DNA from 3 places in the Alteromonas sp. G4i13 genome. Region 1 is predicted to be linked to each of the others. Evidence: predicted binding sites of a transcription regulator. Region 1 holds the regulator's gene; each other region holds the start of a gene.
The links. The regulator LexA, encoded in region 1, represses DNA repair genes until DNA is damaged. The targets are predictions, from matches to a motif close to TACTGTATNNNNATACAGTA.
Positions count from the first base shown of each region.

Region 2: uvrD (DNA helicase II) is a predicted target of LexA. The motif match lies at 3,222-3,241, and genes of this name have one in related genera.
Region 3: ACFI6J_RS20725 (recombinase RecA) is a predicted target of LexA. The motif match lies at 7,420-7,439, and genes of this name have one in related genera.

Region 1 is NZ_JBHNYX010000006.1:87,217-97,634, reverse strand. It holds gene ACFI6J_RS04410 (SURF1 family protein) at 1-118, opposite strand, end outside; gene ACFI6J_RS04405 (DUF2909 domain-containing protein) at 164-373, shown strand; gene ACFI6J_RS04400 (cytochrome c oxidase subunit 3) at 389-1,282, opposite strand; gene ACFI6J_RS04395 (cytochrome c oxidase assembly protein) at 1,306-1,893, opposite strand; gene ctaD (cytochrome c oxidase subunit I) at 2,041-3,669, opposite strand; gene coxB (cytochrome c oxidase subunit II) at 3,679-4,842, opposite strand; gene lexA (transcriptional repressor LexA) at 5,425-6,051, opposite strand; gene ACFI6J_RS04375 (COG1470 family protein) at 6,164-9,724, opposite strand; gene ACFI6J_RS04370 (sensor domain-containing diguanylate cyclase) at 9,897-10,418, opposite strand, start outside.
Region 2 is NZ_JBHNYX010000008.1:74,231-84,648, reverse strand. It holds gene ACFI6J_RS05670 (GGDEF domain-containing response regulator) at 1-948, opposite strand, end outside; gene uvrD (DNA helicase II) at 991-3,162, opposite strand; gene cysE (serine O-acetyltransferase) at 3,626-4,432, shown strand; gene ACFI6J_RS05655 (sensor domain-containing diguanylate cyclase) at 4,530-6,038, opposite strand; gene ACFI6J_RS05650 (HAD-IA family hydrolase) at 6,207-6,947, opposite strand; gene xerC (tyrosine recombinase XerC) at 6,968-7,888, opposite strand; gene ACFI6J_RS05640 (DUF484 family protein) at 7,894-8,589, opposite strand; gene dapF (diaminopimelate epimerase) at 8,586-9,416, opposite strand; gene lysA (diaminopimelate decarboxylase) at 9,452-10,418, opposite strand, start outside.
Region 3 is NZ_JBHNYX010000074.1:487-10,904, forward strand. It holds gene ACFI6J_RS20700 (acyloxyacyl hydrolase) at 1-162, opposite strand, end outside; gene ACFI6J_RS20705 (substrate-binding periplasmic protein) at 299-1,129, opposite strand; gene ACFI6J_RS20710 (hypothetical protein) at 1,110-1,913, opposite strand; gene ACFI6J_RS20715 (error-prone DNA polymerase) at 2,044-5,133, opposite strand; gene ACFI6J_RS20720 (Y-family DNA polymerase) at 5,170-6,657, opposite strand; gene ACFI6J_RS20725 (recombinase RecA) at 6,657-7,406, opposite strand; gene ACFI6J_RS20730 (hypothetical protein) at 7,654-8,163, opposite strand; gene ACFI6J_RS20735 (DUF885 domain-containing protein) at 8,166-9,917, opposite strand; gene ACFI6J_RS20740 (DUF1820 family protein) at 9,956-10,291, opposite strand.

The DNA of each region.
Region 1 (10,418 bases):
CTAAACGTTGTTGCTTTTGGACCATGCGATCAAGTTGCCAGTACCCTAAACCGCACATAATCGCCACACTAAAGCCCGTGAGTAACCAAGGAATAACGTGGCGAGTGCGAGAAAACATGATTATTTCGCACCATGCAAAATTAGAATAAAAACAGAGGTGAATATGTTGATAAAAATAGTCCTTGTTGCGTTGGTGCTGTACATGATTGTGAATTTGTTCATGGCGATGCGAATCATGATGAAAAATGACACATCAAAAGGGCCTATGAGTAAGTACATTGGTCGACGCGTGCTCACTTCTGCCGTCATTGTTATTATTATTCTTATCGCTATTGGTACCGGTCTAATTACCCCAAACCCAAGGCCTTACTGAGTTTGGGGCTCCCTTTTAAAGTACGTAAACAAAGATGTAGAGCATGACCCACACTACATCTACAAAGTGCCAGTACCAGCTCCCCGCCTGAAACGCGAAGTGGTTTTCAGGCGTGAAATGGCCTTTCAAGACCCTAAAAAACAATACAATTAGAATGATGGTGCCAAGGGTCACATGCATGCCGTGAAACCCTGTGAGCATAAAGAAGGTGTTGCCGTAAATGCCTGACTGAAGCGTAAGCCCCAAGTCGCGATACGCATGTATGTACTCTTCTACCTGTAGGAACAAGAACCCACATCCAAGTAAGATAGTGATACCCAGCATTAGGGTTAGCTGTTTGCGTTTGTTTTGCTCTAGTCCCACATGAGCGAAGTGCAGTGTAATAGATGAGATAAGCAAGATAACCGTGTTGATTGTGGGCAACCCCGCAGCACTCATTTCCTGTGTGGTAGTGCCGCCTGGCGTTGACACCAGCGGCCACATGGCCTCAAAGGTCGGCCATAAGACCTCATTGGTCATAGCGTTATTCGATGCGCCGCCCAGCCACGGAACGGAAATAAATCTCGCGTAGTAGAGGGCGCCGAAAAACGCAGCGAAAAACATCACCTCTGAAAAGATAAACCAGCTCATACCTTGTCGATATGAACGCCCCAGCTGATCGCTGTAAAGCCCTGCCATAGATTCATCTATTTGATTTTTAAACCAACCTACAAGCATAACGAGCAATACTGCTATCCCCGCTAAAAGGATATGACCGCCATAGCCTGTTTCACCTTTGGTTGCTTGCACCACATAATTGCCCGCACCTACGGCGATAAGAAATAGAGCAACGGCCCCTACGATGGGCCATGGACTTTGTGCGGGTACATAATATTTTTGGTATTCGTGATTCTGTACTTCGGGTTGCATTTTCTTCTCCTTACCCCTTCGGCCTATTCGCCATTTGATGGTGTTGAAGCCATAAAGGGATTCGGTGTTGTCGTTAGGTCACTGGCTCGCGCTGTGACGTCATAGAGTGTGTACTGCAAGGTAAAAAACGTAATTTCTTCAGGTAGCTGAGGGTCTACATAAAACTGCATGGGCATATAGGCTTCACTACCCGCATCTAATGGCTGCTGATTGAAGCAGAAGCATTCAGTCTTGTTCAGGTACAGTGCTGCCGTTCCGGGGGATACAGAGGGAATGGCCTGAGCTACGATATTGCTTGATGCAGGGTTTCTCACATAAAACGATACCGTATTAAGTTCGCCAGGGTGCACTTTCACGCGCTTGGTTTCAGCACGAAACTCCCAGGGCATACCGGTATTTGTGCGAGTAATAAACTCGACGGTCACTTCTCGCGACTCATCAATCTCAACCGATTGATAAACCGCAGCCGTGCCTTCGGTTTTTCCGTTAATTCCCGTAACGTCGCAAAATACGTCGTACAAGGGAACAAGGGCAAAGCCGAAGCCAAACATGCCAATGACAATAGCAACAAGTTTAATAACCATCTTGTTGTTTGCGCTTTGCTGTGACATCACGTGACCTCCGGGTAAATCCATAGATGAAGGTTGGTAAACGCTTACTTAGTCGTTTATCTCCCTCACCACCTGCAATGTGTGAATGTCATTCCCATCGGCTTTTGCCGGTTGAAAGGAATGACCTATTCACAACTCCACCTACCGTTACTTAACGACAGGTGGCGTTTCAAACGTGTGATAAGGAGCGGGTGATGGAATTTCCCATTCCAATCCTTCTGCGCCGTCCCAAACTTGCGCTGATACCGGCTCACCTTGCTTTTTGCATGCCTTGATAAGCAGGGCAAGAAAGATGAGCTGAGATAAACCGAATGCAAAACCACCCAGGCTTATCCATTTATTAAAATCAGCGAACTGCAATGCATAGTCAGGAATACGGCGTGGCATACCAGCCAAACCCACAAAGTGCATAGGGAAGAACAACACATTGACCGATACCAGTGAGCACCAGAAATGCCATTTAGCTAAAGCTGTGTCATACATTTTTCCCGTCCATTTAGGCAACCAGTAATACACCGCAGCCATGATGGAAAAGACCGCGCCAGTTACCAGTACATAGTGGAAATGGGCTACAACGAAGTAAGTGTCGTGATATTGGAAGTCCACGGGCGTGATCGCCAACATTAGCCCTGACAACCCACCAATGGTGAACAGCACAATAAAGGCAATAGCGAACATCATTGGCATTTCGAAGCTCAGTGAGCCGCGCCACATGGTCGCCACCCAGTTAAACACTTTTACACCAGTAGGCACCGAGATAAGCATGGTGGCAAACATGAAAAACATTTCCATGTACACCGGCATGCCCGTGGTGAACATATGGTGAGCCCATACAACAAAAGAGAGCAGCGCAATCGACGCCGTGGCGTAAACCATAGACGCGTATCCAAACAGCTGCTTTCGAGAGAAGGTAGGAACAATTTGCGAGATAATGCCGAAAGCGGGCAAGATCATAATGTACACTTCAGGGTGCCCGAAGAACCAGAAAATATGCTGGAACATAACCGGGTCGCCGCCACCAGCAGCATCAAAAAAGCTCGTGCCAAAGAACTTATCAGTTAACACCATGGTAACCGCACCGGCGAGCACTGGCATTACCGCAATCAGCAAGAATGCCGTGATAAGCCACGTCCATACAAACAGCGGCATTTTCATCCAGGTCATGCCTGGCGCACGCATATTAAAGATGGTCACAATCACGTTAATCGCACCCATAATGGATGAAATACCCATAATGTGAACAGAGAACACAAACAACGCTGTCGAATCGCCACTGTAAGTCGTTGAAAGGGGCGCGTAGAAAGTCCATCCAAAAGCAGGGCCGCCGCCTTCCATAAAGAGCGAGCTCAATAGAATGAGAAAGGCTCCTGGTAAAATCCAGAAGCTCCAGTTATTCATGCGCGGTAACGCCATGTCAGGTGCGCCGATCATCATGGGAATAAGCCAGTTTGCGAGCCCAGTAAAGGCTGGCATTACTGCACCAAATACCATGATAAGCCCGTGTACCGTAGTCATTTGGTTAAAGAAGTTTGGCTCTACAATTTGTAGACCGGGTTGGAATAGTTCAGCGCGGATCACCATGGCCATCGCACCACCAACTAAAAACATAATAAAGGCAAACCACAGGTAAAGTGTGCCTATGTCTTTGTGGTTAGTGGTAAACAACCAACGCGTTATCCCTTTAGGAATATGATCGTGGTGTTCATGGTCATCATGTAGGTGACCGTCATGAGGCGCAGAGGTATCTGGCGAAATAACTTCAGTTGCTTTGCTCATTGTCTGCTCCTAGTTTCCGTTTGCCACTGCGTTTACATCTTTGGCTTGAACCATATCGCCAGTTTTATTTCCCCAAGCATTTCGCTCGTATGTAATAACTGCGGCAATTTCCTTAAGACTTAGCATTTTTCCAAACGCTTGCATGGCCGTCCCCGACTTACCATGAAGCACTATGTCAATATGGCCCTGCTGATCCTCCAGCGCCATTTTGCTGCCTTTTAATGCCGGGAACACGCCAGGTAAACCTTCACCATTTGGCATATGGCAAGCAGCGCACGTTGCGTTGTATACTCGCTCGCCCTCTTTCATCAGTTCATCCATAGACATATTCATAGAAAGTAGACGCTGCTCTTCTTCTTTTGCTTTACGAACAATCTCTTCTTGTTCGCCCATCCACTTTTCAAACTCGGCGGGTTCTTTAGCAATTACCACAACCGGCATATAGCCATGGTCTTTACCACAAAGCTCTGCGCACTGTCCGCGATAAATACCCGGCTCATTCACCTTGGCCCAAGACTCGTTAATAAAGCCGGGGTTGGCATCTTTTTTCACGGCAAAGTCAGGAACCCACCAAGAGTGGATAACGTCGTCAGAGGTAATAAGAAAGCGTACTTTTTTCCCAGTAGGAATAACCAAGGGACGGTCAACTTCCAGCAGGTAGTTATCTGTTTTCTGAAATTTGTTTTCTATTTGCTCGCGCTGAGTGGCGAGTAAAGAATAAAACTCTACATCGCTATCCATGTACTTGTAATGCCATTTCCATTGAGAGCCTGTTACTAACACCGTCATGTCAGGCTCAGACGTGTCTTCCATAGCAATTAGGGTATTCGCTGCGGGTACCGCCATGAAAATAAGAATAAGGAAAGGAATAACGGTCCAAGCAATTTCCACCTTCACGTTTTCGTGAAAATTAGCTGGCTTGGCGCCACGGGACTTTCTATGTAGATACATTGAGGCGAACATCACGCCAAAAACTACAACCGCGATACCTACACAAATGAAGAACATCAACATATGGAGGTCGTATACCTGCCCACTGATGTCGGTAGCACCGCGTCTCAAATTAAGCGAAGAGGCTTCTTCGCTTGCTTCTTGCGCAAAAAGCAAAGGGGAAAAAAGCAAAATTGGTATACTAGAACACCATTTTGCGAAAACGGTCGTTAGTTGTTTCACTCAGCACCTCCGTAATGGCGTGGTCAAAGACGCTGATTAATTTGCGCGATGCCCTACCAAATGGTTTGCGAACGATTGACCCATAACCTCAACTTGTAAAACAAATTTAGAGTCATTGTTATTATTTTGTTAATCTCTGTATAAGAATTGCGCAATAATGTCGCGCCGTCTAGTCTTTTCTATTAAAAATTTAACGAAGTGGTTAATTTTTAATCATTTACTAAAATGGTCGCGGGGGATTTCACGTGCAAAAAGAGAAAGCCATTGCTGTGGGATGCCCTTGGAATCAAACAGGCATTTTGAACACGGGGTTAAAGTAAATGCTCGACTAACTAGTTAAGAAATCAATAAGTAATCGATGACTCAATGTCGATTTCAAACAAAATTCAAAATAAAAAATGGAAAATACTTGAAGCATTCATAGAAAGAATAACGTGAGTAATGATAAAAATAAGCGCGCAGAAAACCAACAGGTTTGCTAGGCAGGATAAAACCTAAGTTGGCAGATTGAAGAAAAAAACAGGAACAAAAGACATAAAAAAAGCGGCTAACGCGCCGCTTTTATACAAACAAGCTAAAATACTACATCCAGTCAGCGTTTCTGATCACACCCACCGCAATGCCTTCTATCGCAAAATGTTCAGTCGCTAAATCAACTTTTATTGGTGCAAACTCATCATTCTCAGCATGAAGCAATACTTCACGCCCGCGTTTCTCTAGACGCTTTACGGTGACGTCTTCATCTACACGCGCCACAACCACCTGACCGTTGTGAACATCAGTGGTGCGATGAACAGCGAGAAGATCACCGTCTAAAATACCAATGTCTTTCATGCTCATACCGTTAACGCGTAGCAAAAAGTCGGCATGGGGTTGAAACAGTGCAGGATCGACTTTGTAGTGCGATTCAACATGCTCTTGCGCCAAGATCGGCTCACCGGCTGCAACACGCCCAATTAACGGTAGGCCTTCTTCTTCTTGTGCGTCGTTATCAAGAGGGATATTGAGCTTAATGCCACGAGACGTACCAGGCAAAATTTCAATCACGCCTTTACGCGCCAATGCTTTCAAATGTTCCTCTGCTGCATTAGCAGAACGAAAGCCAAGCTGACGGGCTATTTCCGCACGAGTAGGCGGCATTCCCGTTTCTAACATGGTTGTTTTAATAAGTTCTAAAACTTCGGTTTGTCGAGCTGTGAGTGGGCGCATAAAAGACCTGTCTGTTCATACAGTTCCTGTAAGTATATACACCTAAAACTAAATAACAAGCACTTGCCGCGTCTTTTGCGATCTGCAATAGCCTACGACAAGTGCTTTCCTCTTATTTTACGAGAAGAGCCATGTTCGGGTTACTAATTTGTAACTCCAGCTCCCCATCACTATTTTGACGTGTGCGCATGCCTTCAACATTATCGAGCCCAAGTCCAGGGCTTTGCCACACCACATTGCCTTTATTATCAACCTCAACCACGCGATATGCGATGCTGTCATAATAATTGTACGAATAGTCATTCTCGTTAGGCTGGTAGATAGCGAGAATCGACTGATTAGACGACGTCGTTGGAACAGCCGCTATATACTGAGGGTAGAATGACGGTGCTATAGCGTCTTTGAGTTCTAATGCATCGCTCGCCACGTCATAAACATTGATGGTGTTGTAGTTTCTATTTAAACACGCAAATTCAAGTTCGCTATCACTATCAAAATTTACCGTGAGCAATTGGTCACAATTGGTTTCCAATTCATTCAATCCAACAAATTCACCATCCTGCATTTTATAGAGCTTGAGCGAACTATAGCCCCCAACAGCAAAATAATGCACACCGTCTTTTTCAGAGGCAGCAAGCGCATTAATTGAAAAATCGTTAATGATTGAGTCGATAAGCACCTGATTCTCGATATCAAACGCTTTAAGTCGATTGTTCTCAATAATAACTGCATCGGCGTAACTATCGTTATTTACGTCAATGGCTTCAATAAACGAAATTTCACTATTCTGATTATTGTTCAGTGTCCACTGAATAGCGTTATCTGTAAGTCTCACGACATTAAACGACGAACTATAATCCAGTGCCCCTATTAGTAACTCACCCACACCGTCATTGTTGTAGTCTGTAACGACCGGTTTGCTATAGTTATAGACATCTTCGCCAACCTCAGCACTTATCGCAAAGTTATCCTCTTTATCTACCGATAAAATCTGAATAGATGATTCGTAACTACTTGTATCGCTAACAAAGACGGCTCTTTCATCATTATCGCCATAAGGTGCCCAACCCGCGGCATGATATCTACTCGCGCGCGGCGCACCTTTTATATCTGATAAGGCATATTCACCGTTGGCATCTTGTTGCGCTACTAAAATTTGATTCTCACCAGTCCAAATAATGTCGTCCACATTGTCATTGTCTAAATCGTCAATGAGAAGTGACATGCCACTGTAAGTGTTGTGGTTAAGAGCCCACTGCTCAGAGATTTGTCCCGCTTCTAATGCAAAACCTCTAACTTGTCCCCACTGACACTCGGAGACAACCACTATTCCTTCTGTAGCTGGGCTTTCTTTACTATAGGCGATATCACAAATGTCACCATGTTCCGCCGTTGCCAAACTGCTTTTCGATACTGCTGAGTAGATTGAGATATCATTCCAACTATCGGCACCGATGATTTCATCTACACCATCGTTATTCATATCACCCAGCACAACAAATGCGTCGCTGAACCCGCTACCGTATAGCCATTGGTTGGCACCGCTTTCGATATCAAATACATAACCATTGTTCGTTACCATTTCTATCGATGCGTCGTCATCTACGTTACCAAAAGCAAGGTTATTGACGCTGTCAATATCGTACTGTTGCAACTGCTCACCTGTGCGAACATCTACAATGGCAATAGAAGTCGCATTGTAATATTCGCTCCCATATAAATAAGCAACTTCATCAACTCCGTCACCATTGATGTCGTAAAATAAGCCAGAAATAATACTATCTTCAATAATAAACACCGCTTCTGCGTTACTTTCGCGGTCTTTTATTACAGACAATCCCTGTTGAGTAAGAAGGTAGATTTCATCATTATTGTCACCATCAACATCTTGGGTATGCACGCTTCTAATTTCGCCTTTAGTTGGCAGTTTATACGGATACACATAGGTATTTTTAAGCGTATTGCCTTCTAGCGAAAATGCGCCCACGTTGCGAGCATTTACCGTGATAAGTTCACTTACACCATTGGTCGAAGCAATAGCAAAGCCGTGATTATAAATTGGTGTCATCACAGTAGTACGAGCATAAGCCGGGGCCTTGTCCGCATAAGAAGTGATTTCGAGCGTTTGTTGGGATTCAGTTCCGTCTAAGCTAGCGAAACTAAACATATAAGTTTGAGCGTTGAAAAGTTGATTCGCAGGTACATTCCAGGTCATCAGACCTTCCGCATTTAACGAAGCACCGGGAGGCGCTGAAATAAGCTCTCCCGCGACGTCATCGTCAACTCTGTCTGGGTCACTCATCGATACGGTAAACTCTACGTATCCGCCCGCAGTTACTACTTCAGGCATATTCGATGCAGTGAGCGTCATAGGAGAATTGCCGATCTCAACGAAAGTAGGCTGGGATTCAACAACGTTAATACCGTCTGACACCACCATGGTAACTTTAACTTCATCACCGAAGACTGCGCTGTAAGGTGGCAGCGTGGTACCATTAACATCGTCAAGGACTACACCATTTACATACCAGCGAAACGAAATCACCAGCTCTGAGTCGGGAGTATCTGAATCATGATAGTAGCCAGGCTCAACGGTGACTTCATCTGTGGTATAGACAGTCTCATAGGCATAGTAATAAGGCTGATTCACTACAGGAGGTACGGATATCGCATCGATATCTGAAAGCGCAAGGCCAGTATGATTTCCGCTGGCAAACGCTGTTAGATTATTAAAGTATACACCTACATCGTAAATATCATCGCCGTTGTTATCTTCGCCATAGCGAACTGCGCCATCAATAACGTCAATTCCAGCCGTTTTATCTCCTTTTACGACCAGCGAGCCAGATGACGAATAGGGAAGGTCGCCCTGATCAGAAGAATATGCAAAGTCCAATTTGCCTTTAGACGCAATGTAGATTGAACCATTAAGTTCAGACACGAAGGTGTTGTTTGTCACCCCTTCTGCTGATGTGCCACTGACCTTGTAAGTTTCACCATTGTGCGTGACAGTAAGATACTGCCTCGTCTCTTCATAAAACGTACCTGTTTGTGGGCGGTAGCGAAAATCAACACTTAAGTAGCCTTTTAATGTTGTGCGCACGCCACCGTCTAGCATAGACAAAGTAGTGAAATAAGACGTTACTTCGGAGCTGTTTTCACCTGCGTCAGTAATAACTAGCGAAAATTGTCCGTCATACCGAGTGGAGTCGTAATATTGAATGCACTGATCATAGTCTACAGTAATCGTTCCTTTACCCGTGTCTTCATCAAGCTTACCTGAGTATGTTACTGATCCTGATTCATAGCACTCGGTCGTACCTTCAACGTTGCCGTTCTCATCTAGGAAGGTGTAGATATCATATTGATCTACATAGGGTGAGCCACTTGTATTGTCACCAAAGAGCGTGATGTAAACCTCTTGTACTGCGCTGATATCCACAGTAGAGACTTTCGTTTCTCCACTGTAGTTCGCATCAGCATAGGTGGTTGCCGCCGAGTTTAGTCGTGACTCTGAGTAATCTAAAGGATTTGATAAAATTTCTAGTGCTGTCGGCTCAGGTGGAGGTGGTGGGTTTGTAGGTGGAGAAGAATCAGAGCCACCTCCACCACCACACGCAGTTAGAGCTAAAAGAGAAAAAAGGCCAGAAAAACCCAAGCGCGAAGTTTTCATACATCGTCCCTGATTTAAAAGGCATGTCGGCTTTTTAGTTAAAAGCTCAAAACAAGCCTAATTATTAAGTTTAATAAAATATTCGTTTTTTATAACTTAACTTTATCAATTCAGCAACAGCGCCTTGAGCGTATACGCTTATATTTAATGTAGGCGAAGCCACATACTATTATTATTCATTCCATACGACTTGGTTTCTGCCCTGCTCCTTGGCTCTGTACAGCGCCTTGTCAGCAAGCGATAAGAGGGCGCTGAAATCCGCCTCATAGGTGTCTTTAACAAATGTTGCGCCAATGCTGATCGATAAATTCATCGTGTCTGTCTTGTAGGTCACCCTTCCTTCTTCAACAGCAATGCGCAGTGCTTCTAGCTGCCTATGGATCTCTTCTTTCTTGTCACCTATCATGACTATTGCAAACTCTTCTCCTCCTAATCGAGCCACGACATTTGGCGCTTGATTATGTTTAGCTATTTTTCTCGCAACAGCAATAAGCGCCTGATCTCCAGCATCGTGACCGTAGGTATCGTTTACTTTTTTGAAGTGATCAATATCGACGATAGCAACACATCCACGACAATGTTGTTTTGAGAATGAGATGCACTCGTCAAGGAACGCGCGTCGGTTATAAAGGCCCGTTAAAGAATCGGTCATCGCCAAATGCCTAAGCTTCTCTTCAGCAACGGCTCGGGCTTC
Region 2 (10,418 bases), on a different contig from region 1:
CGCCATGGCTTTTAGCACAATGTCACCTGCGTCATGGCCATGGGTATCGTTTATCGATTTGAAAAAGTCTAGGTCAATAAGGGCGAGAGCGTGATCCTCAGACAGGTTTTGGTGTTGTACAGTAACCATGTAGAAGAAGTGGCGCCTGTTAGGCAAACCTGTTAAATAGTCGGTGTTGGCCACACGACGAATTTCTTCAACGCTCTCAATATATTCCACGTTCTGCATCACGCGACACAAGAACTCTTCATGACAGTAGGGCACTCGCAAGAAGTCATTTGCACCACTTTTAATAAAGTGCGCAGACATTAACATGCCTTTGCCTCCAGCAACGCCCATAATTGCCAGCTGCTCTTTCGAAAAGGCTTTTCTTAAACTGGCGACAAAGTGCGTGCCTGTCATATCAGGCAACGTGTTGTCAGTGATAACAAGACGTACGTTTTTGTGTTCAGACAAGCATTGCATAGCGTCTGTAGCCGTTAGGCATTCAAACGCAATAAAATTATGGCGCTGAAGTAATGAAACGGTTTTTGAGCGCAACACCCGATTAGTGCTTACCACGACGACACCAGTAGACTTGTTTTTTTCTAATCGGCTAATAAGACGATTGAGGTAGTCGTAGTTCTGCGAATTTTCTTTGGGAATGTAATCGACAACGTCACGTTCTAGGACTTTATCGCGAATAGCGCTATCTAAACTTTCTGTTGTAGCAATGGTGGGAATGAAAGACTCAACAGTAAAGTCGATGGCTTCGCCTTTTGGTGCATCGGGAAGCGAGTATGCAACAATAGCACACAGAAAGGTTTCCGGCATATTTTGCGAAAACCGTGCTTTGCCTTCTGTCAGCGACGTTGCGCCAACGGGGGTAAGACCAGCCCGGCGTACTAATTTCGCTATAAGTTCAAGGTTGCCTTCACCATTTTCGATGATCAGCACGTGTTGCTGCATACATTTCAACTTAGGTTTAGGCTACCTTGCCTATTAATAATGTTACGCTTTCTCCAGCTTTGCGTAAGCAAGTACCAGCCATTTGCTGCCAAATTCGTCGAAGTTTACTTGAACTCGACCGTGCTCACCACTCCCTTCGTAGTTAAGTACGATCCCTTCGCCAAATTTACGGTGTACAACTCGCTCACCTAAACTAAAGCCCGTTTCTTCAAAACTGGCGTGCGACGTCGCTTGGCTAAAGCGGTTGTGCACGGGCCGCGAAATAGTCGATTTCAGTCTAACCTCTTCAACGCAGTCTGCTGGCATTTCGCGAATAAATCGAGAAGCAGTATGATACTTATCTTGGCCATAGAGTCGACGACTTTCTGCATAAGTAATATACAACTTTTGCATTGCTCTGGTCATACCAACATAGCAAAGTCTGCGTTCCTCTTCCATTCGACCTGGCTCGTCGTTAGTCATTTGGCTAGGGAACATGCCTTCTTCTACACCTGCTAAGAATACCAGTGGAAATTCAAGGCCTTTAGCGGTGTGAATGGTCATCATTTGCACGGCATCCTGGTCTTTATCCGCCTGGGTTTCACCTGCTTCCAGCGACGCATGAGCTAGAAAGGCTGCCAGAGGCGACATTTCTTCGGCTTCTTCAGGCACGATAAAAGTTTTACATGCAGTAACCAATTCTTCTAAGTTTTCTAGACGTGCTTGGGCCTTTTCTCCGCGCTCTGCTTGGTACATGGCGTACAGACCAGACTGGCGAATAGCCTTATCGGCTTGTTGGTCAAGGGGCTCATCTAACGTGGATTGCTCTAGCTCAGTAATTAGCAACACGAAGCTTTGCATAGCATTTAGCGCGCGGCCTTTAAAGCCACCTTCATTAATGAGCAACTGACACGCCTGCCACATTGAACAGTTGTGCATTCGCGCGGTGTCGCGCACTTGCGATAAGGTTTTCTCACCAATACCGCGACTTGGGGTGTTTACTACACGCTCGAAAGCTGCATCGTCGTGCGGGTGGCTCACCATACGCATATAGCCAAGGGCGTCTTTAATCTCTTGGCGTTCGAAGAAGCGCAGACCGCCGTATATGCGATACGCCAGCCCTTCGTGCAGCAAGGCTTCTTCCAGTACTCGAGACTGGGCGTTGTTTCGATAAAGAATAGCGGTATCAGTAAGGGCGTTGCCTTGATTAAGCCAATCTTTGATTTTCGAAACAATAAAGCGCGCTTCATCTAGCTCGTTGAAACCCGCATATACAGAAATCAGCTCGCCTTGCGCGTCTTCCGTCCAAAGTTCTTTCCCTAAACGGCCCGTATTGTTGTCGATAACCGTGTTCGCCGCTTTAAGAATGTTTCCTGTAGAGCGGTAATTCTGCTCAAGGCGAATAGTAGTAGGCTCGTTGAAGTCTTTCAGGAAGTGCTGAATATTATCTACGTTCGCGCCGCGCCAGCCGTAAATAGACTGATCGTCGTCGCCAACAATCATAATGTTATTATTACCACCACTACACAGCATACGAAGCCATGCGTATTGGATATTGTTGGTATCTTGGAATTCGTCTACTAACACTGCACGGAAACGACGTTGATAGTGGGCTAATACTTCTGGGTTTTTAGCCCATAATTCATGTGCGCGTAGCAACAGTTCAGCAAAATCTACCAAGCCTGAACGGTCACAAGCGTCTTGATATGCCGCATAGACTTCGCGCATGGTCTTTTGAATATGATCGCCGTGGGTTTCAATGTGCTGAGGGCGCAAGCCTTCGTCTTTGTTGCCATTTATGTACCACTGAATTTGACGAGGCGCCCAATGCTTTTCGTCTAGGTTCATGGCCTTCAGAATGCGGCGAATAAGTCGATACTGATCATCCGAATCAATTATCTGAAAATTCTCAGGCAAGTTGGCTTCTGCATGATGCGCGCGTAACAGGCGGTGTGCAAGCCCGTGGAAGGTACCAATCCACATATTGTGCAGGCTGCGACCCATCAACGACTCTATTCGGCCGCGCATTTCTTTGGCTGCTTTATTGGTAAAGGTCACTGCCAAAATAGAAAAAGGGGCGATGTTTTCGACTTCCATTAACCACGCAATGCGATGCACTAATACGCGGGTTTTACCACTGCCCGCGCCAGCCAAAACTAGGGCGTTAGATAGTGGGGCTGCTACTGCTTCACGCTGTTTGTCGTTTAGCTCGTCTAGCAGTCGAAATACATCCATAGTGTGGTACCTGTTAGTTGATAGTGTTATACATTCAGCAGCGCGCTATTATGCCACCTGCCTGTTAATTTATACAGTCCAGTTTTTCCCAGTGAAGATAAATTTCAACGGCATTATACGTTCGTGTGCAATCATGATTTTAAGTATTATTTAATGAAAGATACGAGCGCTCTGAACGTTCTATTAAATTAATGGAAGCACTCAGTTAGACGCAGCGAGAGAGCAGAGTGCTTTAACGATGTGTACATGTACGATACGGTTATTAGCTATAACGAATTAATTCGATAAATTGATCGAATTATGCGCTTGGTCGGTATCACATCGGTATTGCATCACATCAAACTCAGGTAAACTTTTACGCGTTCCCTTTTGTCAGCATAGATATGCCCAGCAAGGAACAAGTTTAGATCGCTTACCCAATTTTCTGATAGAACACAGCATTTTTATATAACGGGACATGCTCATGACCGCACTTACAACGCCCATCGATTTTTGGTCTACGCTAAAACAAGAAGCGCAAGTTGTTGCTGAAAAAGAGCCTTTGCTGTCTAGCTATGTGCATGCCAGTGTTCTTGCACATCACAACTTTGAATCGTCGCTTAGTTTTATTCTGTCGAACAAAATGGCAGACGACGTCATGCCTGCGCTCGCCATTCGCGAAGTTTTCGATGAAGCTTACTTACTTGAGCCAGGCATCAGCGAAGCGGCTATTGCTGACATTCTAGCGATTAAGGCGCGGGATGCGGCGGTCAACGATTACCTTACTCCCTTACTTCACTTTAAAGGTTTTCATGCTGTGCAAGTACACCGCATGGCGCATTACCTTTGGGTTCATGGGCGTCATCAGCTTGCTTTATTCTTACAAAGCCGCAACTCGGCAAGCTTTGGTGTAGATATCCACCCTGCTGCGCGTATAGGTAAAGGCGTCATGTTTGACCATGCAACTGGCATTGTAGTGGGCGAAACTGCAGTGGTTGAAGACAACGTATCTATTTTGCAGAGCGTTACATTAGGTGGTACCGGTAACGAGTCGGGCGACCGCCACCCTAAAATTCGCCAAGGCGTGTTAATTGGCGCTGGCGCCAAGATCCTTGGAAATATTGAGATAGGTGAAGGCTCAAAAGTAGGCGCTGGTAGCGTTGTACTCAATAGTGTTCCAGCTCACGTTACTGTGGTGGGTGTTCCAGCTAAAGTGGTTGGGAGACCGGTTTGTCAAAGCCCATGTGAATCCATGCGCCAAAACGTACTAGAAGATAACTCCCACGTATAAAATTGGGGTCAGAGTACATTTCTGCTTTCGTAATAATGGGGTCAGAGTACATTTTTGTCTTCAGCGTATTTGAGCGATTAAATGTACTCTGACCCCATTATTTGAGGGTTATTGTGTTGCCGCCTTTTTCTTTTGATGCGTAGAGTGCCCGATCGGCGCGCTGAATGAGCGTCTCGAGTGTATCGCTTTGCTGCATAAGAGTGACGCCGAAGCTCGATGACAATGACACTTCTGAAATAACGATTGCGTTTATACCTTCACGTACCTTTTCCACCAAATTAAGGGCGTTTTGCTCGCTGATATTAGGCAGAAGCAGTACAAATTCGTCGCCGCCGAAACGGGCAAAAACATCAGCTTTACGCACAATATCCTTCGTCACCTGACTTAATCGGCGCAATGCGTTGTCGCCGTCTACATGGCCTAATTCGTCGTTAATACGTTTAAACTTATCTAAATCAAACATAACGAAATAAAGCGAGCTTCCAGATTCACGGCTCTGAGCCATTTCTAGTGCGCTGCGCTGGGCCAAATACTCCCGCGTATAAGCTTGGGTTAAGGTATCCACAAAAACACGGTCTTTGAGCAGAGCATTGTCTGCTTGTAACTGAGGAATGGCTATACCAAACAACGCGTTGGCTGCAATAACGTTGAGTGCAAACTGATACACTTTGACGTAATCCATTAAGGCGAATATATGCACCAGCAAAACAATGCATAGGCTGCTTATTGCAAGGCTTATAACATTGCGCTTTGTACTTTCAGTACACGCTATCCACATGTGGGTAATGGCGAGAAAAAAGATAGCAAATGCACTGTCACGAGACTGGGTAAGTTTTGCCAATAACATGACGAATAGTATGAGGGCCAAATTGATTGCCACTTTTTTAAAGTAGCTGTGTAAATCGGATGAAGCGCAGTTAGAAAATGCCAAGAGGTCTATTTTAGAAGCCGCACTTATTTTTACTAACAAGCCAGCAAAAAGAGGTGCAAGCACAACAACACCAGCCATATCCCCTATCCAAAAGGGCAGCATCGCATCTTTAATATCCGCCGCTGACATCTGATTAGTGAGAACAAGTGAACCAATGACTAGTTGCGTAGCAACTAACGACGAAATACAGCCGATGATTAAGAACGAGACGATTAATTGGGGTGTGGTGACGTCGGGCTTTCTCAATAGATGGCCGAGAACACTGGCTCCTGCATAGTAAGGGAGCATATGTGCAACGCCGAATAACACGCCGCCCCACATCATTTCTACGTTACTTAACGGCAGCAAGTAGTTATGACCATTCCAGACGGTAATCGCAATGGCGGCCACCATAATAGGCACTACCGCGCGCCAACCTAAAACTAAGAAGCATGCAAGGGTGTAGCCTGCCGCAGGAAACCAAACACTGGCGTGTTCAGTGTATTCAACAATGCGTCCAATTTGCCATATGGCAATCCAAGACAAGATAATAAATACATCTTGATACAAGCCAGACAGTGGCTTAAACGGCCAAAAAGAGCGACCTGTCTCGGCATGTTCATGAACATTCGAGGTTGGCTTATCTACCTTGGACGCTTGTTGCGACCTTGACTTCGAGATAGCAGGTTTTTCCATGAGGACACAAAAACTACGACTCCAGTTTTCAGTGTATAACGAGTGAGCGTTAAAATCTATACGCCCTAAGTGCGGCTCTCTAGACCTTTAAGAATGCGGCTTACTCAAAGGTTAACATCTCGCAAAAGAATGAGTAGTAAAGGTCTGTATTTTCGAGATAAATAGCGCCTAGACAAATTGAATAAGCTCTTCTAATGAATCAAGCTGAACGTGTGGAAGTACTGAAACGGGTTCAAATTTCAACTGCATTGGACGATTACATGCAAACCAAGCCGACTGATAGCCGGCATTAATGGCACCGAACACGTCTTTAATAATATTATCGCCCACATGTAAAATGTGCGACGGCGTTACCTTTACCAGTGAGGCCGCTTCATCAAACATGTTTTGAGCAGGCTTCATGGGCCGTTCCACACTGGCGTGCAAGATCGCCGTGAAATAACGGTCTAACCCTACTTTTTGCGCGTTTACATTGCCGTTAGTAATACCAACGAGCGGTAAATGCTGGCTAAGTTTATCGAGGGTGTGGTGAACATTACTGGCTAATGCAAAATCGCTTCTTGCGTCATAAAAACAATTAAAGCAGCTGTCTACAGCAGCACGTAATGCAGTGTCTTCTGTGGGGACTATTGATAACTGGTTTGCTGGCGTGCCAGATAGTGCAGCGCTTAAAACAACGCGACGAAGCTGCCCCATATCAGAAGCCAATCGCGCGTCTTTGGCGATAGCCGCACGTTTAAGCTGTAGCCAATCAAGTGATGTTAGCTTAGCTGCCAGGTGGTGATGTTCAGCAATATGCGCTTGAAGGGCTTGCTCTGCGCGTCGAATAATAGGTTCATTATTATAAAGGGTGTCATCAAGGTCGAAGGTCATAGCCTCGACGTTATTGATAGACCTGAAAAACTGCATGGGGAAACCTTCTAGTAGCGTTATTTCTTGTGTGCGCGAGGGTGAGCCGCGTCATAAACCTTAGCGAGATGCTGAAAATCCAGATGGGTATAAACTTGTGTTGTTGACAAGTTAGCATGACCTAATAGCTCTTGAACCGCACGCAAATCTCCGCTGGATTCTAATACGTGCGTAGCAAAGGAATGGCGCAGTTTGTGAGGGCTTACTTTTTGTGACAGCGACTGTTCGCTTGCCATTTTATCGAGGCGATTAGCGACTTGTCGATTGGATATGCGGGTTTTGCGCTTACTCACAAAGACCGCACTTTCGTAAGGTGATGCGTAGGCAGGGCGTACCTTTAACCACGCGTTAAGTGCTTTTTGTGCGTGTCGGCCTAACGGAAGTATTCGCTGTTTACTTCCTTTACCCATGACCTTCACGGTACCGTCCTTTAGACAGTCGGCCAAATTAAGCCCAGTCAGTTCGCTCAAGCGCAGTCCACAGCCATAAAGTAGCTCAAACATAGCCACATCACGTAATTGCATACCCTCATCGTCGTCACTGCTTCGGGGGGAGGCATTAAGAAGCTGCTGCATTTCATCTACGCTTAGTTGCTTAGGCAATGGCTTCCCTTGTTTTGGAGCTTGAATACCCTCTACAGGGTTGCTGAATAGTTGCTGATGATCGATAAGATATTGGCAGAAGGTTCTAAGTGCCGATAGGCGCAATGCTATACTGCGCGGGCTGTGCCCTGACATCTTTGCATCAGCCATTACCCGCTTTATGTCGCTTGGCGTTAGTCCCGACCACTCGTAAAGCCCAAGTAGCTTTGCAACTTCGGTAAGCTGGCGCTGATAATTTTTGATAGTGTGAAGAGATAACCCACGTTCTACCTGTAGATGTAGCAGAAACTTATCTAGCCATTGCTGGCAAGGTTCGCTTATCAATGCGTCCGTAGACACTACACCTAATATCCCATCATTTCAGGCAAGATAATATTAAGCACTTGCTGAAGCTGTTGAAGTAACAAGGTGTCCATATCTGGGGTGAAGTGGCTGGCGTCACTGCTGCTAATACCTAAAATACCGAGTTCACGGTTGTCACCAAGCAGCATTAGCGCTACAGACTCCGCAGGGCTTTCTCCGAAAAGAAGCTGGCGTTCGTGTTGAGATAATCTGCCAAAGAAAAAGTTGGTATTTTTAAAACGTTTTTCAGTAAATAAACGTTGCTGTAGTTCGGGGATCGCGTGGGGACCTTTAAAGCTTTTAATGACCGCCGACGACAATTGTAAACGCTCTTGAAGCACATCTTCCAAAGTAAACTGAACTTCGGCAACACTTTCACAGCGCAGAAGCTGCACGTTTAAATCGGTGTAAACGCGATATATTTTTTCGTTTTGTTTAGCGATGCTCACCAGCTGATTGAGTTTAAAATTAAGCTGCCTAACTTTCTTTCGAAGCTGATCGCTTTGAATTTCTACCAGTGAAACACTGCCTTTCTGCTCGTGGGGAAGCTTAATTTTTTCAAGAAGGTCGGAGTGCTCGGCAAAGAACTCAGGGTTTTGTAACAAGAACGCGCGCACATCGGCACTCGACAATTCCGTTGTGTCGTTAAATGGCTCAATCAATTGCGTAGCGTTAGACTGCCCTGATAATTCGCTCATAGATTTATATGTCCGTCGTACACGTGCTCAGCAGGCCCTGTCATTTTTAACACGTTATCTGGGCCAGGCCAGCGTATACGTAAACTGCCTCCGGGTAAGTCCACCCGCACGTCTTTTCCTAATTTACCCTGAACCTGGCCAATTGCAACCGCTGCACAAGCGCCGCTACCACAGGCCAAGGTCTCACCTGAACCTCGTTCAAATACGCGAAGTTTAATATGTGACTCATTGATTATTTGCATAAAGCCAACGTTTACGCCTTCAGGGAAGCGTTCGTGCTTTTCAACAAGTGGACCAATCTCGGCCACATTAGCAGTATCAACGTCGTCGACTTCCATCACGCAATGTGGGTTACCCATCGATGCCGATCCAATGAATAGCGTGCTCTCGCCGACTCGCAATATGTAGGTGTTTTCTTGCTTATTGGCTTTAAGTGGAATATTCGCAGGTTCGAATTCAGGTTTACCCATGTTCACAGTAACCTGACCATCTTTCTCAAGATACAGCACCATTTTTCCAGCTTTGGTGCTTACGACAATTTTGTTGCGATTAATGAGACCTTTTTGCTTAACAAAACGTGCGAAGCAGCGCGCGCCATTGCCACACTGCTCTACTTCCGAACCGTCCGCGTTGAAGATACGATAGTGGAAGTCTTGTTCAGGATCGTAAGGCGGTTCCACCATCAACAGCTGGTCGAAGCCAATGCCGAAGTTTCGGTTAGCCAGTTGCTGAATTTTTTCTTTAGAGAAAAAGACGTTCTGAGTAACGTTATCAATAACCATGAAATCGTTACCCAAACCGTGCATTTTAGAAAATTGAACCTGCATTAAACGCGCATCTATCTTGTTAGTTTGTCTCTAGTTTACGGAAGTTTGTACTCACCTTGCCAGAGATCTTTTTGTTTTTCTCTTTCACGAACCACAATTGCTTTGTCACCGTCTACCATAATCTCGGCTGGACGACAGCGACTGTTGTAGTTTGACGCCATAACAAAACCATAGGCACCGGCGCTGCGAACTGCAAGTAAGTCTGTTGGTTCAATGGCTAATTCACGATCTTTTCCTATAAAGTCACCAGTTTCACACACAGGGCCTACTACATCGTAAATACGTGGTGTTGCCGTAGTTTCTTCTTTTACAGGAATAATTTTTTGCCATGCTGAGTAAAGTGCAGGGCGTAACAAGTCGTTCATTGCAGCGTCGACAATGGCGAAGCTTTTTTCTTCACCTTCTTTAATGAATTCAACTTCGGTAACTAAAATACCGGCGTTTGCTGCAATAGCGCGGCCTGGCTCAAGAATAAGCTTTAGGTTTTCACGGCCTACCATTTTTTCAGCCATGGCTTGTGCATAGGCTTTAGGATGAGGTGGTTGCTCGTTGTTATAAGTAACACCAAGACCACCGCCCACATCTAAATGTTCAATGATAATGTTGCGTTCAGCTAATTCATCAATAAGCAGAAGCAAGCGCTCCAAGGCGTCTACAAATGGGCCGATTTCTGTGAGCTGCGAGCCGATATGGCAGTCCATACCAACAACATTTAAATGAGGTAGCGATGCGGCCAATTCATAGGTAGCAAGCGCTCGCTCACGAGCAATACCGAATTTATTTGCCTTCAAGCCTGTAGAAATATAAGGGTGAGTTTTGGCATCCACATCCGGGTTTATGCGCAGTGAAATAGGGGCTTTCACGCCCATTTCGCCCGCAACCTGGTTAATTCGATGAAGCTCTGGCTCTGATTCTACGTTGAAACACATGATGCCTTGTTCTAGCGCATAGCGAATTTCATCATGCTTTTTACCAACGCCTGAAAATACTACCTTACTTGCA
Region 3 (10,418 bases), on a different contig from region 1:
ATCAGTAGTAAGCGTTTGTTCAAGTGGCCTGTACGCGAAGCGCATACCATCGATATCGTCAAAGCCGTGCATATAATCTACACTCACGGTTTGTTTCGCTTGTACGCTACTTGCGGTGAAAATAATGAAAAAAGAAAATAGAAGTAGTGATGCCTGTTTCATAATTGCTCCTTGATCTGATAATCAACAAGCAAAATTTTTTCCAATTAAAAATTATTTTAATTTCAAAGAGATAATAAAAACTAAATGCCGAACTATTCCACGCGAGTAGTGTAATTTACTGACACTGTTGAAGTTTTTACAAAGGTGTCCAGCGTGTATCTGCACTTACATGTTGCTCTTCCATCAGACGCTCGATCAGTTGCTTTGTATCTTCAATACCATACTTCGCTTTAATTTTATTTATGCTTTCAGATTCTGAAAGTATGAATGTATTGAGCTCGGCAATGATCTCGGGGTGTCTTAAGGTTGATAGCGAAAATGAGACAACGTTGTGTGGCAGGGTTAAATCAGCGGCAAATGGTCCCATTTGCGGAAAGCGACGAGCAACGTTTTTAGCGGCATTATATTCCACATCTAAAGCATCTACTTTATCGCTCTGTAGAAGGTTAAGCCCATCATAAATACTGTTTACGCCTGTTACCTTAACGGTACCGTTCTTAATTTGCTGTTCCCACTTTACAGGGGAAAATCCGTCTGGCGTGGCAAGTTTTGTTATATGAGTAATTCCTTTACCAAGGTTATCTGTTTTAACCAAAGTCACGGCGAATGTTTCTGCCAGAGGTTCAGAATATACTTTGTTAAGGCTATGGGTTATTTGATCATACCATCTGGCGTTATCAGGAAAGACAAAGTCTACATTGCCTTTTTTCAATTCTATTTGAAGGCGTTTAACTGGCATGCTCAAGTATACAAAGCGATGTCCGCTTTGCTTTGAGAATGCTTCAAGAATAGCCCAACCCAACCCCTTTTCATGATCCGATGAAAAGTTGTAATACGGATAATATTCAATATTTTGAGCGCCTACGATATAGGTGTCGGCTGAAACAAAAGGACTTGAAAGTGTGCATGTAACTGGCAATACCGCCATTTGCACAAAGCGACGAATACTATTTCCAAACCTCTTCAATTTTCAATCCTTGTTCTATCAAAAGCTTCTGAGACAACTGCTCGAAAGGGGTTATTCCGTATTTTGTTTTTATACTATCAATTAATTCTGGATTTGAGGATATGAACTTATTAAGTTCACTAATAATGTCTTGATGATAAAGCGTAGATAGGGAAAAAGGAATTTCATTATGTGGAAGCGTCAAATCTAAAGTAAATGCATCTTGCTCATATGATAGAGGAGCAGATCGCTGGCTAACGAAATACTCTAAATCTAACCCGTCTACACGTTCTTGGTACAAAAGCGCCAAGCCTTGTTGAATATCCGTAACCCAAGTTATTTGGGTACGTTGAGTGTCTATTCTTTCTTGCCAATTTACCGGTGTGAAGCCTAACGGCATGGCGAGGTTTTTTATCTTTTCGATGCCTTTCCCAGCGTTCTGTCGTTTTACAATTGTCCCCGTTACTGCGCTGGTTAATGGGAGGGAAAAGTACTTGTCATTTGAAGTGGTAATGCTGTTATACCAGCCTCTATTATCAGGGTATACAAAGTCAACATTACCTTTAACTAACTCGAGTTGAAGCCGTCTTATAGGCAAGCTTAAATACACAAACTCGTGTCCCGAAGCTTCAGAAAAAGCTTCTAAAATTGACCAAGCAACCCCTTTATCTGTTGATGATGCAAAATCGTAATGGGGGAAATAAGCTAAGTTTTGTGCGCCAATCACATATTTATCTGCATAAATATTAAGGCTAAACAAACAGCCAATGAAAAGCCCAATACATCGCATCATTCTAAACTCCAAAATGACTACAGCAATTTACAATATACAAATAAATTATCTTTGAAGCATTTCCTTGAGAGGAAGTTTTTTAATACAAAAATAAATCGCATAGCTATACACCATAATTTATCGTTTTGCGGGTGTAAAATACTCAGTGAAAATCTCTTGAACTTAATGACAGCTTTTCGAGCCACGGCGTCCGATCAATAAGCTTACCTGCGATGATATGAATAACTCCCTCTTTGGAGCGTTCAATAATACCATTTACCTGTAGCAGTTTAGCTTTTAAGAATGTTTGTTGCTGAGCACGAGCGGTAGCTTGCCACACCACAACGTTCATATTGCCTATATCATCTTCTAAAGTTAGAAAGGTAACGCCTGCGGCTGTACCCGGGGCCTGTCGACCTGTTACTGCGCCGAGTACTTTTACAACAGATTTATTGGTCTTGTCTTTAAGCGAATTGGACCAGCTTATGTCTTTAAGCTTATGTTGCTTTTTGAGTAAAGAAATAGGGTGGTTATTTACCGATAAGCCGGTTGAGGCATAGTCTTCTAGTAAATTTTCTGCCTCAGAAGGCGTAGCGCCGAGCGGTGTGGTATTTTTATCTGCATAAAATTCGTCGGTATCGAAAAGTGGTAGACGGGTTTGGGTATCCATAATTCGCCAGCGGGTTTCATACCGATTGCCTGAAATCGTGCGAAGGGCATCGGCGCTGGCCAGTGCCTCTAGTTCGTGACTTTTAAGCGATAACTGCTGTAATTGTTCAACATTGGTGTAGCTTTTGTCTGAACGGTTTTCCACGATAAGCTGAGACGATGCTTCACTTAAGCCTTTAATAAGCTTAAGACCAAGCCGAATGTGTTTTTTTTGGCCTTGTACCACCAGAGAATGCTCAACGTCAGATTGGTTAACACAGGGCGCTTCTACCCGTATGTTGTGACGCTTAGCATCTTGAACTAACTGAGACGGAGAATAAAACCCCATGGGCCAGCTATTTAACAGCGCTACGTAGAACTCAACAGGAAAGTAAAACTTCAACCAGCAAGACACATAAGCTAATACGGCAAAAGATGCTGAGTGCGATTCAGGAAAGCCGTAACCTGCAAAGCCTTTTATTTGTTCAAATAAGTTGTGGGCGAACGTACTGTCATAGCCTTTATCCGTCATCCCCTTAATAAGCTTGTCTCTGAACTCAAAAATTCTACCGTCTTTTTTCCAGCTCGCCATGGCGCGACGCAGTTGATCGGCTTCTCCGCCACTGAAGCCAGCTGCAACCATGGCAAGCTGAATCACTTGCTCTTGGAAGATAGGCACGCCCATGGTTCGAGACAGAACTTTCTCCACATCTTTAGATGGGTAGCTAATGGTTTCGTTGCCGTGTCGGCGTATCAAATAAGGGTGGACCATATCACCCTGAATCGGACCTGGCCGTACAATGGCTATTTGTACGACCAAATCGTAATAGCGACGAGGTTTGAGCCTTGGCAGCATAGACATCTGAGCCCGTGATTCTATTTGAAAAACGCCTACCGTATCGGCCCGACAAATCATATCGAAAACCTGTTTGTCATCTCCGAGCTTAGTAATGAACGGAATACTGGTTTCAACAGGGTATTGTTTATTGATAAGAGAGAATGCACGACGTATAGCGCTCAACATCCCAAGCGCCAGTACATCCACTTTTAAAAGGCCTAAGGTTTCAATGTCGTCCTTATCCCACTGAATAATAGTACGCTCTTCCATCGCGGCGTTCTCAACAGGAACAAGATCGTAGAGCGGCCCTGCGCTAATAACAAAACCGCCTACATGTTGCGACAAATGTCGGGGCGTGCCCAGTAAAGCTTCGGTAAGGGTAATTAACTGCTGCACCCTAAACTCTTCAGGGTTTAGCCCAAGCCCCGCCAGCTGAGATTTCCACGGAATAACGCTGTCTCGGCGATTAATCTGCTTTACCACAAAATCAAGCTGTGATTCGCTAAAGCCCAGCGCCTTGCCCACATCTTTAAAAGCCGACTTAAAGCGATAGCAAATAACCGTAGCCGCGATAGCGGTTCTTTCCCGGCCGTACTTTTGATAAATGTATTGGATGACCTCTTCACGGCGTTGATGCTCAAAATCCACATCAATATCTGGCGGTTCGTTACGCTCTTTGGAAATAAAGCGCTCGAACAGCACACTTATTTGCCTTGGGTCTACTGCGGTTATTTCCAAGCAATAGCACACTACCGAGTTGGCCGCAGAGCCGCGCCCTTGATACAAAATACGTTGTCGCTTGGCAAACTGAACAATGTCGTAAATGGTTAAAAAGAAATACTCATACTCTTGCTCGTCAATAAGCGTAAGTTCTTTTTCTATGGTTTGGCGAATATCAGGGGTTATACCTTCAGGAAAGCGCACTTTTATACCGGCCTCTACACGTTCCCGCAAATACGAAGTGGGCGTATACCCTTCAGGTACAAGCTCCGCAGGATAGTGGTAGCGCAGCTCTTCTAAAGAAAATGTGAAAGCGTGAGCAAGGGCATTGGTATTGGCAATCCATTTCTCAGGGTAAAGCTTCTTAATTTTTTGTACGGTTCGCAGACTACGCTCTGCATTACTCAACGCATCCCGACCTATTTTGTCTACACTGGTATGCACGTTAATAGCATGCAATACATGTTGAAGCGGCAGTCTGTCAGCGTGATGCATGAGTACACCTGTACAGGCAATAACAGGAAAAGGATAGGCAGACTGCAGATGATTGTAATGCGCAAACCTGTGGTGATCCCTTCCGTCTAATAGGCGCTGAGCGCCAATATAGGCATCAATACTAGGGTGTTTTTGCAGCCATTCAGCCCAATGCTTGTCTTTAGCTTCTTTGCCGCTTGGTAGCCAAATGAATTTGCAATGGCGAATGGTACGCAAGTCCCACTCAGCTAGTTGGTATTCACCTTTATCAGAGCGACGCCTCGCGTTAGTAATAATTCGGCATAGTTCGCTATAGGCCGCTTTGTTCGGGCACAACAGCACAAAAGATAAAGTGTCATCAAATACAAAGTAACTACCCACAATAAGCGTAATCGGTAGGCCCTGATGCTTAATTTCGTCGAAAGCCCGTACCACTCCCGCTACTGAGCATTCATCGGTAATGGCAAGTGCGTCGTAACCAAGGAAAGAAGCCGTGGTAACAAGCTCTGCGGGGGAAGAGGCACCGCAAAGAAAACTATAATTGCTTTGGCAAAAGAGCTCACTGTATTTCATGATATTGCCTTTACCTTTTTCTTTAACCGCATACCGCTAGCAAAAAAGGCCCTGCACCCACCAGCGGCTCTCTTCATCTTTAAACACTAAAAGCCTTACGCATTGCTCAGTTTGGGCGATGAAATAATCACGCTTTGTTGGGCTGTCATGCCACCACTCACTGTGTAATCGCACGGGGCCAAAGCAAATTTGGGTAGCCTGAATAAGCGGTTTAGGTACATCAAAGGTGAAGGTAGGCGTAATGTCACTGCTATAAGCGTAATTACCGGCACAGTTACCGACGCTCGGCTCCGTCACCGTCATATATTCAAATTGATGGCTGTCGGCAGCGCGAGGTTGAAACGTACTGTTATCGCCTAGCTTCGCGTTTAAGCGCCCAATTAATTGCTTTTGTGCAATATCGTTAAATCTGTCGCTAAAAAAATCGCCATTCTGCGTATCCATTTCTTCAAATTGCTGACAGGTAAGCGCAATGGCTGTAGCTGGCTCAGGCAACACCAGACTCTCAGTTTTAAGACTAAATAACGGCAGCCAACTTTTTACTGATGACTGAGGAAGCGCCGAACGTATATTAATATCCATTACAGGTGCTTCTCTGAAATGAATATGTACGCTGATGCTGGATGTATATAAGTTTCTTGCCCGTAAATAGTGAGATAAATGCTCAAACTGCTGGGTGACAAAAGGGGTTAGATGCTGCGTGTTTTCAATATCAAAAGGCAAGAGGATAAAATTATCGAAGTGCTCCAAAGGCCTAAATAACGTAACGCGTGGAAAGGTTTCTCCCCTTAACGCAGTAAGATACATAATGGTGTTATTGTCAAAGCGCCGCCCCAGCTCTTGTACCGGCATGGCAAGCAACTGTTGTACGCAGGAAACGCCCACCCTTGCCAATGAGTCAATGACCTTGGGAGATAGAGCCGTAAGAGAAAGCGGGCACGCACTTAGCGCTTTTTTTATGTCATCGGATGTATGCAAGTAAGTATTAAATTTATGAAGCGCTAATACTTTTGCGGCCTCAATTGTCCATGCGCTAGCAAAATGATAGCGAATATCTGCTTCTGCCAGAGCTTGGGTTAAAGTTTTCCACAGTGGCTTATGACCGCCATAGTAATGGGTTAGGTTATCTAGCCTTACTGCCAGACCGTTTACACTATTTGAGTGAATGTGGTTGTCTAATACGATGTCAGAAGCCAGTGGGTAAAGCCGATGGGCTAACTGCGTCAGCATATGCTTTTCGGCTTCTTCACTGAAAGGCAGAATATGTACGTAAGGGCATAGCGCCGCCGCTTGAGCTAGCCCATGCCCAATTTCAATACCTTCTTTTCTCGCAATATCATTACACTGCGTAATTTTGTTTGTTTTACTGCAGTACACCGCAACGGGGGTATTCGACGCTAACGATGAATACTGGTTATTAGATTCGTGCCTCGGCAATTGGCTATGGGCACGTTTACTTCTAGCCGCTTTGATGTGGCTGTCTAAAGTTAGTTGGTAGCAGTAAATATAAGCCCACAGCATCATTAGCTCACAGAGTGTAATGCCTGATCGGAAAGTGTGTTGTGTGCCATGGCCCATTTAATAGCCTGATTGTCGGGTGTCCACCGATGGGAAATAACAATGTTATCTTTGGGCCACCCATGACGCTGCTTGCGTATGTTCACTGCCAAAGCGTGGGGTTTACCCTTTAGCGCGATATCCAACGTAATGGGTAATGCACCGTCGCTTTGATTCGAAGGAGTGGCTTGTGAATCACTTAAGCTGGCCTTCGGATAACCTAACTGTGAGGCCTGCTGTTGCGGTGGAGTATACAGTAAGCACAGCGCATCATTATGCGTTGCTGCTACCTGTAGGCGTCGTGCTTCTTTTTGATTTACAGCATTACTCCACAGCACTACGCAATGGCAAGCCGTACTTTTTAAACATTGCTCTGCTGCCCACAACGACTCTTGTTCAGAACCTGGTTTTACTACCAGCACTTGTTGCGCTTTAAGCCCCAAGTTTTCTAACCACGGCGACTGTAGTAGCCCGGGAGGGTTAATAAATACCACCAGCTTATGCGTACGGTGTTGGCATATAACCTGTTTAAAGAGTGAAAGTTCACCCATGCCGGTTAACGAAGAGATACGGACAAGACCTGTAGATGCAACGCCACCGTTAAGTGCTTTATCCAGACGCGGAAAACCCAGTGAAAACTTGGTTTCACTTTGTCTCTGATCTCTGGCCCGCCAAATATGCGGGTGGTTATTAAGCACGGATAACGATTTATTCATGGTACTCAAAATAAACTGTATTTTTATACAGTATTATAGTGCAGCAATAACCCTTTTCAAGACAAAAGGTTTTTGGCTTGTTGTTTTAAGTGCTAACTTACTGATTAGTCTGGAAAGGTAAAAAGATTAAACTTTTAAAAGAGTGGGAACATGGCTAGGGTCGCTGACCTTACTACATAGCAACGCAGACGACCCTGCCATACAGTTAGCACTGTATAAGCGCTAACGAGGGACACAGAGTAAAATGTTACTCTTCAGATGGTTCTTTTTGAGCCTTTGCAGTCGTGCCGCTTACTGTTGCTGTAACGGTTTGGCAAAAAGCAATGAAGCCGTCGGCCGTATTTTTTGACCACACCATACGCACGTTGCTAGGGAGTGCTTTCACCACCTCACGAATTTCCTCAAGCGTCACTTCTTCATTAAGCAACACTTTATTCAGCGATTCCTCAAATGACATCCCTTTCTCACAACAGGCCATGACGATAGTCGAAAAGTTGCGCATAAGCGGGTGCAGCGCATTGTATTGAGTTTGGTCGATAAGGCGGCTTTTATAGGCACTTTCAATACGCGCAGTAAGATTTTTCTCTAACGCATCTGTAACAAGAACAAGGTTGCGATAAGCATACGTAACCTTGTTGTTGGTCTGTTTATTCGAGTGACGCAATAGCGCCAGCTCTTTCTGTAAATTCTGCGCTCGCAGCACAAAGTAAATTAAAAACAGGATAAGTAATCCAATAACACCAAATGCAACGATCATGTTTATTGTGCCTTTTGTTCTTCTATAAACGTATTGATGTTTTGCTCCAAGATAAACAATGGAACTGAGCCGTTTTCTAACACGGCGCGGTGGAATTTACGCACATCAAAACGCTCGCCTAATGCTTTCTCTGCCTTCTTGCGAAGGCCTTTAATTTTGATTTCACCAATCTTGTAAGACAAGGCTTGCGCTGGCCAAGAGATATAGCGGTCTATTTCAGTATTTACGTTGTGTTCTGAAAGCGCGGTGTTTTCCATCATATAATCAACCGCTTGTTGACGACTCCAGCCCATCGTGTGCATACCGGTATCCACAACCAAGCGACACGCACGCCACATTTCGTAGCTTAAGCGACCGAAGTTGTCGTACGGCGTTTCGTAAATACCTGCTTCAATACCTAAAAACTCAGAGTACAGACCCCAGCCTTCACCAAACGCTGAAATATAGGTGTTACGACGTACCATAGGTAAGTCTTCAAGCTCTGCTGCCAACGATATTTGAAGGTGGTGGCCAGGCACTGCTTCGTGCAATGTCAGTGCAGGCAATGCATACAAAGGGCGCTTATCGAGGGCATACGTGTTTACCCAGTAATATCCTGGCTGATCATCGCGGCTAGGATGAATGTAACGGCCCGTTGTATATTTGGGCGCGATAGCGTCTGGTACAGGCGCTACACCGTAGGGTGTTCTTGGCAGATACTCAAAGAGCGAAGGAAGTTTTGCGTCCATTTTCTTTGCAATAAACGACGCCTCTTTCAGCAAATCTTCAGCGCTGGTGGCATAGAATTGCGGGTCTTCGCGTAAAAACGTAATGAATTCGTTAATGTCGCCATCAAAGCCAAGCTCATCCACAATTTGCTGCATTTGCGCGCGAATGCGTTTTACTTCAGACAACCCTAAATCATGGATTTCCTGAGGCGTCATATCCGTGGTGGTGTAATGCTTGGCTCTATTGGCGTAATACGCCACGCCATCAGGCCAGTTATTCGCGGCAATATCTTCACGGGCACTAGGAATGTATTCATCTACCATGAAGTCGTAGAACATTTGATACGCAGGCAATACGCTGCTATTTATGGCAGCCTTGCCTTGCTCCGTTAGCGCTGATTTTTGCTCGTCAGTAAAGTACTCTGGAAAACGGGTAAATGGAGAATAAAAGCCACTGTCCTCGGCATTTTCAACAATGTATGACGCCACCGAGTTCTCAAACCCTTTCAGCACGACTTTAGGCTGCGTGTAGCCTTCTTTTAGCGCCTGTTTCATATACGCAATTTGTTGGTCAAAATAAGGCTTAAGCGCATTTAGGCGGCTAATGTAGGCCTGATAATCTTCTACGCGCTTAAAGGTGGATAAATTAGGAAGCGAGGCCATTGCACCGTGAAAGCCATATTCTGAATTGATAGGCACTAAATGCGCGCGATACGTATATTCGTCCACATAGTTAGCTAAACGATATTGTTGCATCAGCAAGGCAATATAAGCATCAGTAGAGATGTCTTCTTTTTTATACTGACTTAAGGTCTTTTGAAAAGTACGCCATTGTTCATTTTGTGCTTTCAGGGCTTTGGGAGAGTTGTCTGGTAATACGTGAGCGAGTGAAGTATCGCCTTCGCGAGAAGCTAGAAGCGGGGAAACCGAAAGCTCGTATTGCCAAATGTCATCAAGTAGTTGATACAAGCTTTCATCGTTAAGGTCCTTTGCAGATGAGCTAACGCTGCAAATAAATAATAATGCTGCTAAAACATAGCGATACATAAGGGTCTCCGGCAACCTTCACCGGAATGACCCGGCGGTTACTCTTTCGTTGGTGTATATATTGGACTAGGGAAAGCAGTTACTTTATCAGATTTATTTTCTAATTTAGTAATTTTGGCTGAACCTTTTTTATTTACGGCGTCAATGCGCAAAATGTTGTGCATCGGTACATAAGTTTTTGTTACTTCAGAAAATTCGGTTTTCAACCTTTCATGACTAGGGTCTACAACAACACTTGTGTGAGTATCCCACACAAAGTCACCTATCTCGATAAAGCCAAACAAAGCGCCCTGCATAAGGCTTTTCACGTATAACTCATAGCGCTCACCGTTGCTGATGAACTGAACGCGGTAAAGAATGTCGTCTTTTGACATAGATGCTGCTCTTCACTAAAAAAATATAAAAACACCCGGAAGCTGAGCCGGCATGCGACTGGCAATTTTACCTTGCTCATAAAATGCGAGCAACGGTAGGAAACACATGGTAAACGTAAGCAGTTTA